2 regions of the Rubrobacter sp. M3-4 genome follow, and region 1 is predicted to be linked to the other one. Evidence: riboswitches for the same ligand, from Rfam matches in the RefSeq annotation. Region 1 holds a riboswitch; the other holds the start of a gene.
The links. Region 1 has a riboswitch for cyclic di-AMP ahead of AC6EKW_RS13715 (hypothetical protein). Riboswitches for the same ligand answer to the same signal wherever they lie in the genome.

Region 1 (4,180 bases):
CGGGAAAGATGGGGCTCGGCTACGCCTTCGCGGCACACTTCAGCCCGGCCGATCCCGCCCCGCCGATGCTCGCCTACAGAGAGAGCTTCGAGCCCTCGGAGGAGTTCGAGCGTCCCTCGGCGATACTCGCCGTCTCCGTCGTCTGCGCCGAGAGCGAGGAGCGTGCCGCGGAGCTCGCCTCCTCGATGCAGCTCGCCTGGGTCAGGATGCGCAGCGGCCGGCCCGGGCCGCTCCCCACGCCGGAAGAGGCCCTGGCTCACGAGTACACACCGGCGGAGAGGCGCCTCGCCGAGGCGTACCGCTCGATGCAGATCATCGGCACCCCCGAGAGGGTCAGGGAGAGGATGGAGGAGGTCGCGGAGCGCACCCGGGCCGACGAGCTCATGGTCACGACGATGGTCTACGACCACACCGCGCGGCTGCGCTCCTACGAGCTTCTCGCGGAGGTCTTCGGGCTCGCGGGAGCGCCGGCCGGGGGACGGGAGCGGACATGAGCCGGACGGAGCGGAGATACCCCGACCCTTCGGTGCTCGGGGGCGAGGTGGGGCTGTGGACCTCGATCCTCAACTATCTGCCCGCTTCCCGGGCGAGGGAGGCCGCGGCCGAGGCCGAGGAGCTCGGCTACGGGGCGTTATGGTTCGGAGAGGCGACCGGACGGGAGATCTTCACCACCGCCGCGATACTGCTCTCCGCAACCAGTCGGATCCAGATCGCCACCGGAATCGCCAACATCTTCGTCCGTGACGCGTGGGCGACGAACGCCGCGTCGAAGACGCTCGCCGAGGCGTATCCGGGACGGTTCGTCCTCGGGATCGGGGTGAGCCACCGGCCGCTCGTCGAGATGCGCGGCCACGACTACCGCTCGCCGCTCGCGACGATGCGCTCCTACCTGGAGGACATGCGCCGGGCCCGGTTCGACGCCGTAGGACCTGAACGGGAGGCTCCCGTGTTGCTCGCGGCGCTCGGCCCGAAGATGCTCGAGCTCTCCAGAGATCTCGCCGACGGCGCCCATCCTTATCTGGTAACCCCGCAGCATACCGCCTACGCCCGCGGGATCCTCGGGGAAGGGCCGCTCCTCGCCGTCGAGCAGGGGGTGGTCCTCACGGAGGACCGGACGGAGGCTCTGCGCCTCGCCCGCTCGCACTTAAGCCGGTATCTCAGGCTTCCCAACTACCGCAACAGCTGGCTCCGGCAGGGCTTCACCGAAGAAGACCTCTCCGGGGAGGGCAGCGACCACTTCGTGGAGGCGCTCGTCGCCTGGGGAGACGAGGGCAGGATAAGAGAACGGGTGCACGAGCACCTCGACGCGGGGGCGGACCACGTCTGCGTGCAGGTGATAACCGACCGGCCCGGGGCCGGTCTCGGCAGGGAATGGCGCGTCCTGGCCCACGCTCTGCTGGCGTAGCGTCCGCCGGTTGACAACTTCTCTTTTCGGGCGTATACCGGCGGGTTGTAAGAAGTGGTGCCAGAAGCGCCGAGCTCCCGGGTGGCACCGGGAGGCGGGGGACCCGATCCGGCGGGCCTAGGCCCACCGAGGGGTGAATCGCCTCGAAGCGGGGCGTAGGGCTTCTCTCTTTCGGCCCGAACCCGTCAGCTAACCCCGCAGGCGCCGAAGAAGGAGGAAGAGGAGTGTCGGTCCAGAGGCGTTCTTTCCTGCGGCGCATGATGCTCGGTGAGGAGAGGCCCCACACCGAGCGGGAGGAGAAGGTCCTCAACTACGTCGTCCACCGGATAAACGACGGCGCTCCGCTGCACGAGATAGTGCACGAGGACTACGTGGTGCGCAACTGCTCGCAGCGGGAGATAGGCGACATCCTGCGTTGCCCCGAGCTGGTGCGGGCCAGCCGCAACCGCCTCGAACGGGCCTTCGTCTCGGGGGAGCTCGATCCTTCGAGTCTCCGCCGGCGTTTGTAGTTTCGTCGGGGTCTTGAGCGCGGGTCGCCCGCGAAGGTTCTCTCGCCGGAGGTGATCCCCGGGCAGGGGGGATCACCTCCGGCTTTCTTCAGCCTTTCGCCCTTTTCTCAGAATTCTCTCAACCTCCGGACTTAATAGGAGGAAATCTTCCCGCTGGAGGGTCGGCAGGAAGAGGTATCCCACCAGATGAGAGAGGGGCTGGCGTAGCATGGGATGTTGGCTGAGGGTCTCGCGAAGGGTGATCTCGCCGATCGCCGCGCTGTCCGCGCTGCTGCTCGTCCTGGCGGCCTGTTCCGGGTCGGGGAAGGTCACCGGCCAGACGTCCCCGGGGACGCTCGCGCCTGGCGCACCGCCCGGGCTGGAGAAGATAAAGCACGTGATCATAATCATGCAGGAGAACCGTTCCTTCGACAACTACTTCGGCACCTACCCCGGTGCCGACGGCATCCCGATGAAGAACGGGCACCCGGCGGTCTGCATCCCGGACCCGCGACTGGGACACTGCATCCGGCCCTTCCACGACCGCAAGAACCGGGATCTCGGTGGGCCTCACACCGCGACGGACGCCCGAAAGGACATAAACGGCGGCAGGATGAACGGCTTCATCCGTCAGCAGCTCGCCGGGGAGAGCCGGCTGTGCAAGAAGAGCCCGCTGAACCCCCACTGCTCCCACATAACCCACGACAACCCTCCAGACGTCGTCGGCTACCACACGGCGCGGGAGATCCCGAACTACTGGGCCTACGCCCGCAACTTCGTCCTGCAGGATCACATGTTCGAGTCGAATGCTTCCTGGAGCCTTCCGGCACACCTGTATACGGTCTCGGCGTGGTCCGCGGTGTGCAAGAACAAAAACCCCATGAGCTGCCGCAGCGCCCTGCAGCGCCCGGAGGAACCTCTGGACTTTGCGAGACGTTTCCCTGGTGCCGTCCCCCCGGTTCAGAGGCGCGGGGGAAAGCTACACCAGCCGGACTACGCCTGGACCGACATAACCTACCTGCTGCACAAATACCACGTGAGCTGGCGCTACTACGTGGCCAGGGGCGCAGAACCCGACTGTCCCGACGGACAGATGTTCTGCCACAGGACCATGCAGAGCCCGAAGACCCCCGGGATCTGGAACCCGCTGCCGCATTTCGAGACGGTCAGACAGGACCATCAGCTCGGGAACATCCAGAGCACCAGCGCCTACTTCAGGGCCGCGAGGGAGGGGCGTCTCCCGCAGGTGAGCTGGCTCGTCCCGAGCGGCAAGAACAGCGAGCATCCCCCGGCGCTCATAAGCAACGGGCAGGCCTACGTCACCCGGGTGATCAACGCGGCGATGAGGAGCCCGGACTGGAAGAGCACGGCGATCTTCCTCACCTGGGACGACTGGGGAGGCTTCTACGACAACGTCGTGCCCCCCAAGGTGGATAAGATGGGCTACGGTCTGAGGGTCCCCGGGCTCGTCATAAGCCCCTACGCGAAGCGCGGATACATAGACCACCAGACGCTCTCGTTCGACGCCTATCTGAAGTTCATCGAAGACCGCTTCCTGGGCGGGCAGCGGCTCAACCCCAAAACCGACGGGCGCCCGGACCCGCGTCCGGACGTGAGAGAGGCGATGCCGCAGCTCGGTAACCTGGTCCGGGACTTCAATTTCAACCAGAAGCCTCGTCCACCGCTCATCCTGCCGCCCCACCCTAGGACCGACCTGGTGAGCCCGCGTCCGAGGTGGAGCCGAGGGTGAAGAAGCGGCTCCGGAGGTTTGCCTCTGGCGGGGCCGGGTTCGTAGGGCTCGTGTTCCTGGCGAGCCGGGCGCTGTATTTCGCCTCCGGGGCGATCTTCGCCGGGCTCCTCCGACCGAGCCCCGGCCCGGCCGACACTCGTCCCGTGCACCACCTGGTGACCAATATCTGGGCGAGGTGGGACGGGATCTGGTACTCCTACATAGCCGCCCACGGGTACGAGCGCTTCCTTCCCCCCGAGACGGCCTTCTTCCCGTTGCCACCTCTTCTGGCGCGGACCGTCGTGCGGTTCTCGGGAGCCCGGCCGACGCTGGAGAACCTGAGCGTGGCGCTGACGCTCATCTCGCTGGTCGCCACCCTGTTCGGCTTCTACTTCGTTTATCGTCTCGCGGAGGACTGCTGGGGGGAGAAGGTGGCGCGCAATTCGGTTCTCGTCCTGGCTTTCTTCCCCACGAGCTTCTTCTTCAACGCCGCCTACTCGGAGGGGCTTTTCCTCGCGTTCTCGTCCGGGGCTCTCTGGGCGGCGCGCCTGCGGCGCA
Region 2 (4,180 bases), on a different contig from region 1:
CCGCGCCGGGCCGGGGCGTTCGCCGAGGAGCACGGCATCGTGGCAGCGTCCTCGGCGGAGGAGGCGGTGCGGGGGGCGGACGTGGTGGTGACGGCGACGACTTCGCCCGATCCTGTGCTCTTCGGGGAATGGCTCTCGCCGGGAGCGCACGTGAACGCGGTCGGCGCACCCCGCCCCGAGTGGCGGGAGCTGGACGACGGGGTGCTGCGGCGGGTAACCCTCTACGTGGACTCGCGGGAGGCCGCCATGCAGGAGTCGGGAGACGTGAGGGCCGCCGGAAAGATCTTCGCCGAGATCGGGGAGGTCGTCGCCGGGGTGAAGCCGGGTCGGCGGTCGGGAGAGGAGATCACGCTGTTCAAATCGGTAGGGCTGGCAGTGGAGGACGTGGCGACGGCGGAGCTGGTCTGGCGCAGGGTGTCGGACGGATGAGAAGGTGTGGCCGGGGAGGAGCGCGTGCGGGCTCTATCGTACGGGAGGGACGAGGGTGACGTCTGATCTTTGGCGGAGAGAGCTGGTACACGGCGAGGTCGGACTCGCCGTCTGGCGATCCGGGGAAGGAGACGACCCGGTGGTGTGCCTGCACGGGATAAGCGCGCAACACCGCTCGTTCAACGCGCTCGCGAGGCGTCTCGCCGGCAGGCGGCCGCTCATCGGGGTGGACCTGCGGGGCCGGGGGGACTCGGAGAAGCCCGGTCCCGGCTCCTACGGGCTCGAGGCCCACGCGCGCGACGTGGTGCGGGTGCTAGACCATTTCGGTCTGGAGCGGGCCACGCTCGCCGGCCATTCGATGGGGGCGTTCGTCGCGCAGAGGGTGGCGCTCTCGCACCCCGAACGGGTGCGGGCGCTCGTGCTCCTCGACGGTGGCTGGCCGCGGGTGGAGGGGCGGGAAGAGCTCTCCGGCGGGGTCTCCGAGGGGCTCGCCCGCTCCTTCAGCCGGCTCCGTATGAACTTCGAGAGCCCCGACGATTACCTCCGGTTCTGGTATCCGGAAGAGGGGGTGACGATGCGGGATCTGCCACCGGAACTCGCCGACTACTACCGCTACGACCTGGAGGAGGTCGAAGGTGGCTACCGGCCCAAGGCCTCTTTAGTGGCCTGTACGGAGGATGCGGAGGACGTTGCCCGCTCGGCGCTGACCACCGCGGAGATGAGCCGCATCTCGTGCCCGGTCGCGCTGGTGCGCGCAGCGGAGGGGTTCTTCCCGGGGAGCGCGCCGCTCATCCCCGAGGAAGTGCGACGTCAGATGGAGGACTCGTTCGACGTGAGAGGGTCGATCCTCCTGGAGGACACCAACCACTACACGCTCATGTGGGAGCCGGCCGTCGGCCGGTGGGCCGGTGTGCTCCTCGAAGGCTGGACGCGCTAGAGCAGGCCTTTGGCCTTGCGGCGGCGGGTGCGCAGGACGAGGTGGTAGACCGCCGCGGCCGAGAGCACGAGGATCAGAACGGCGCTCGCGTACCACTCGGTTTGGGCGAAGAGCGTCGCCAGCGCCGCGAGCGGGTATATGCCCTCCCGGCCGAAGGCGCGGCCGCCCGGAGGCCAGCGGGCTCTGTTTGTTCTCCTCAGAAACGACGTATCCGTCTCCTGTGGCTACATGCTGACCAAACACGCACCTTCCTCCCGATGCGCCACCACCCGAACCGTGCCGCCCGGTTGACAACCCCCTGGTGCGGGGGTATACCTCCGGGAGCCATGGACGAAAAATCAGATCTTCGCCGAACCTCCGGCCGTCGGAGAGCCGGGGGACGGGGGAACCACGGGGTAGGACGGCTGGTCCTCCCCGGGGTGAATCGCCGCAACGGCGTAGGGCTTCTCTCTTCCGGTCCGAACCCGACAGCTAACCCCGCAGGCGCGAGAGGAAGGGAATGATGCGAATCACCTTGCGGCCCGCCTGCAGCCTTCCGAGATGATCAGGGCCACTCGCTCCAAGGGACATTCCTCGCGGTTCCGCACCTGGCTGCTCGAGAACCGTATCGAGGAGATGCAGGGGCCGCACATCAAGGAGGCCCGCGAGCAGCACCCCTGGTGGCAGGTGGTGTGCCTGACCGGGGTGGACTACTACTCGACGCTGGGGTACATCCCCGGCATAGCAGGACTCGCCGCGGGAGCGCTCTCGCCGATCGCGACGATGTTCATCGTCCTGCTCACGCTCTTCGGGATGCTCCCCGCCTACCGCCGGGTCGCCTACCACAGCCCGCACGGGCAGGGCTCGATCGCGATGCTCGAGCACCTGCTCTCGTTCTGGAAGGGCAAGATCTTCGTGTTGTGCCTGCTCGGGTTCGTCGGCACGGCGTGGATGTTCACGATAACCCTCTCCGCTGCCGACGGTGCGACGCATCTGGCCGAGAACCCGATAGTGCCGTCTTTCCTGCACGACAAAGAGACGGCGATCACGCTCGTGCTCCTCGCCATCCTCGGCGGGGTCTTCCTCAAAGGGTTCCGCGAGGCCATAGGCATCGCGATCGTGCTCGTCTTCTCATACCTCTTCCTCAACCTGCTCATCGTCGTCTTCGGCTTCTACATGATCCTCCAGCACCCGGCGTACCTCTCCCACTGGAAGGACGCCCTGTTGCACGGCTACGGAAACCCGCTCGACATGGTCGTCGTCTCGTTTCTGGTCTTCCCGCAGCTCGCGCTCGGACTCTCGGGGTTCGAGACCGGCGTCTCGATGATGCCGCTCGTGAAGGGCGACCCCGGCGACGACCCGCAGCGGCCCGCCGGACGCATCCGCAACACCCGCAAGATGCTCACCACGGCCGCTTTGATCATGAGCTTCTTCCTGATCACGACGAGCTTCGTCACCACGGTCCTGATCCCGCACAGAGAGTTCGAGCCGGGCGGCAAGGCCGCGGGCCGGGCGCTCGCCTACCTCGCGCATCAGTACATGGGCAATACCTTCGGGACGATCTACGACATCTCCACGATCACGATCCTCTGGTTCGCCGGAGCCTCGGCGCTCACGGGGCTTTTGAACATCGTGCCCCGCTATCTGCCGCGCTACGGGATGGCCCCGGAGTGGGGGCGGGCGGTAAGGCCGATGGTGCTCGTCTTCAGCGCGATAGCCTTCGCGATAACGCTCGCCTTCCACGCCGGGGTGAACGCGCAGAGCGGTCCGTACGCGACGGGCGTGCTGATCATGATGACCTCGGCCGCTCTGGCCGTGACGGTCGCCATGCGCCGGCAGCGCAGGCACAGGCCGACGCTCGTCTTCGGGCTCATAACCCTGGTGATGCTCTACGCCGACGTCGAGAACATCCGCTCCCAGCCGAACGGGATCGTGATCTCGATACTGTTCATCGCGGCGATCATCTTCGTCTCCCTCGTCTCCCGGGCGTTGCGCTCGACAGAGCTGCGACAGGAGGACATAAAGCTGGACGAGGCTGCCTGGAGGTTCATCGAAGAGGCGCTCTCCTCGGGTGAGATCCACATAATCGCCAACCGCCGGCAGGCGGGCGACCGTCGCGAGTACGAGCTGAAGGAGCGTGAACAGCGGGAGGCGAACCACATCCCGCGGGAGGTTCCGGTTCTGTTCCTGGAGGTCGACGTGGCCGACCCCTCGGAGTTCACCGACGTGATGGAGGTGAGAGGGGTGAGGGTGGACGGCTACCGGGTGCTGCGGGCGGAGAGCTCGAGCGTCCCGAACGCGATAGCTGCCTTCCTGCTGTATTTGAGAGACGAGACCGGCGCGAAGCCTCACTGCTACTTCGGCTGGACCGAGGGCAACCCCCTGGTCTACCTGGTCCGCTACATCCTCTTCGGCGAGGGAGACATCCCGCCCGTGACCCGCGAGGTGCTGCGCGAGGCGGAGCCCGACCCTGGGAAACGTCCCGCGATACACGTCGGTGGATGAGTTGGACCGCCGGGAGGAGATCCTGCGCTTCTGGTTCGGGGAGAGCCGGGAGTTCCGCGAGGAGTGGTTCGGGGGTGGCGAGGACTTCGACCGTGAGGTGAGCGAACGGTTCCGCGCCGACTACGAGCTGGCGGCTGCCGGCGGGCTCGGAGACTGGAAGGGGACGCCCCGCGGCGCCCTCGCCCTCATCCTGCTGCTCGACCAGTTCCCCCGCAACATGTTCCGGGGCGAGCCTCGCTCTTACGCGACCGACCACCTGGCGCGCGAGGTCGCCCGCGAGGCGCTCGAGAGGGGCTTCGACCGTCTCCTCACCCCGCTGGAGAGGATGTT

Region 2: linked by a shared signal. The riboswitch ahead of AC6EKW_RS02535 (APC family permease) and the one ahead of AC6EKW_RS13715 (hypothetical protein) in region 1 are both predicted to bind cyclic di-AMP.

The regions. Positions count from the first base shown of each region.
Region 1 is NZ_JCBAJP010000015.1:3,613-7,792, reverse strand. Features, by position in the region: gene AC6EKW_RS13725 (LLM class flavin-dependent oxidoreductase) at 1-494, shown strand, start outside; gene AC6EKW_RS13720 (LLM class F420-dependent oxidoreductase) at 491-1,405, shown strand; cyclic di-AMP (ydaO/yuaA leader) riboswitch at 1,463-1,624, shown strand; gene AC6EKW_RS13715 (hypothetical protein) at 1,630-1,914, shown strand; gene AC6EKW_RS13710 (alkaline phosphatase family protein) at 2,123-3,643, shown strand; gene AC6EKW_RS13705 (putative hexosyltransferase) at 3,640-4,180, shown strand, end outside.
Region 2 is NZ_JCBAJP010000002.1:44,047-48,226, forward strand. Features, by position in the region: gene AC6EKW_RS02525 (ornithine cyclodeaminase family protein) at 1-429, shown strand, start outside; gene AC6EKW_RS02530 (alpha/beta fold hydrolase) at 485-1,366, shown strand; cyclic di-AMP (ydaO/yuaA leader) riboswitch at 1,704-1,867, shown strand; gene AC6EKW_RS02535 (APC family permease) at 1,907-3,850, shown strand; gene AC6EKW_RS02540 (DUF924 family protein) at 3,843-4,180, shown strand, end outside.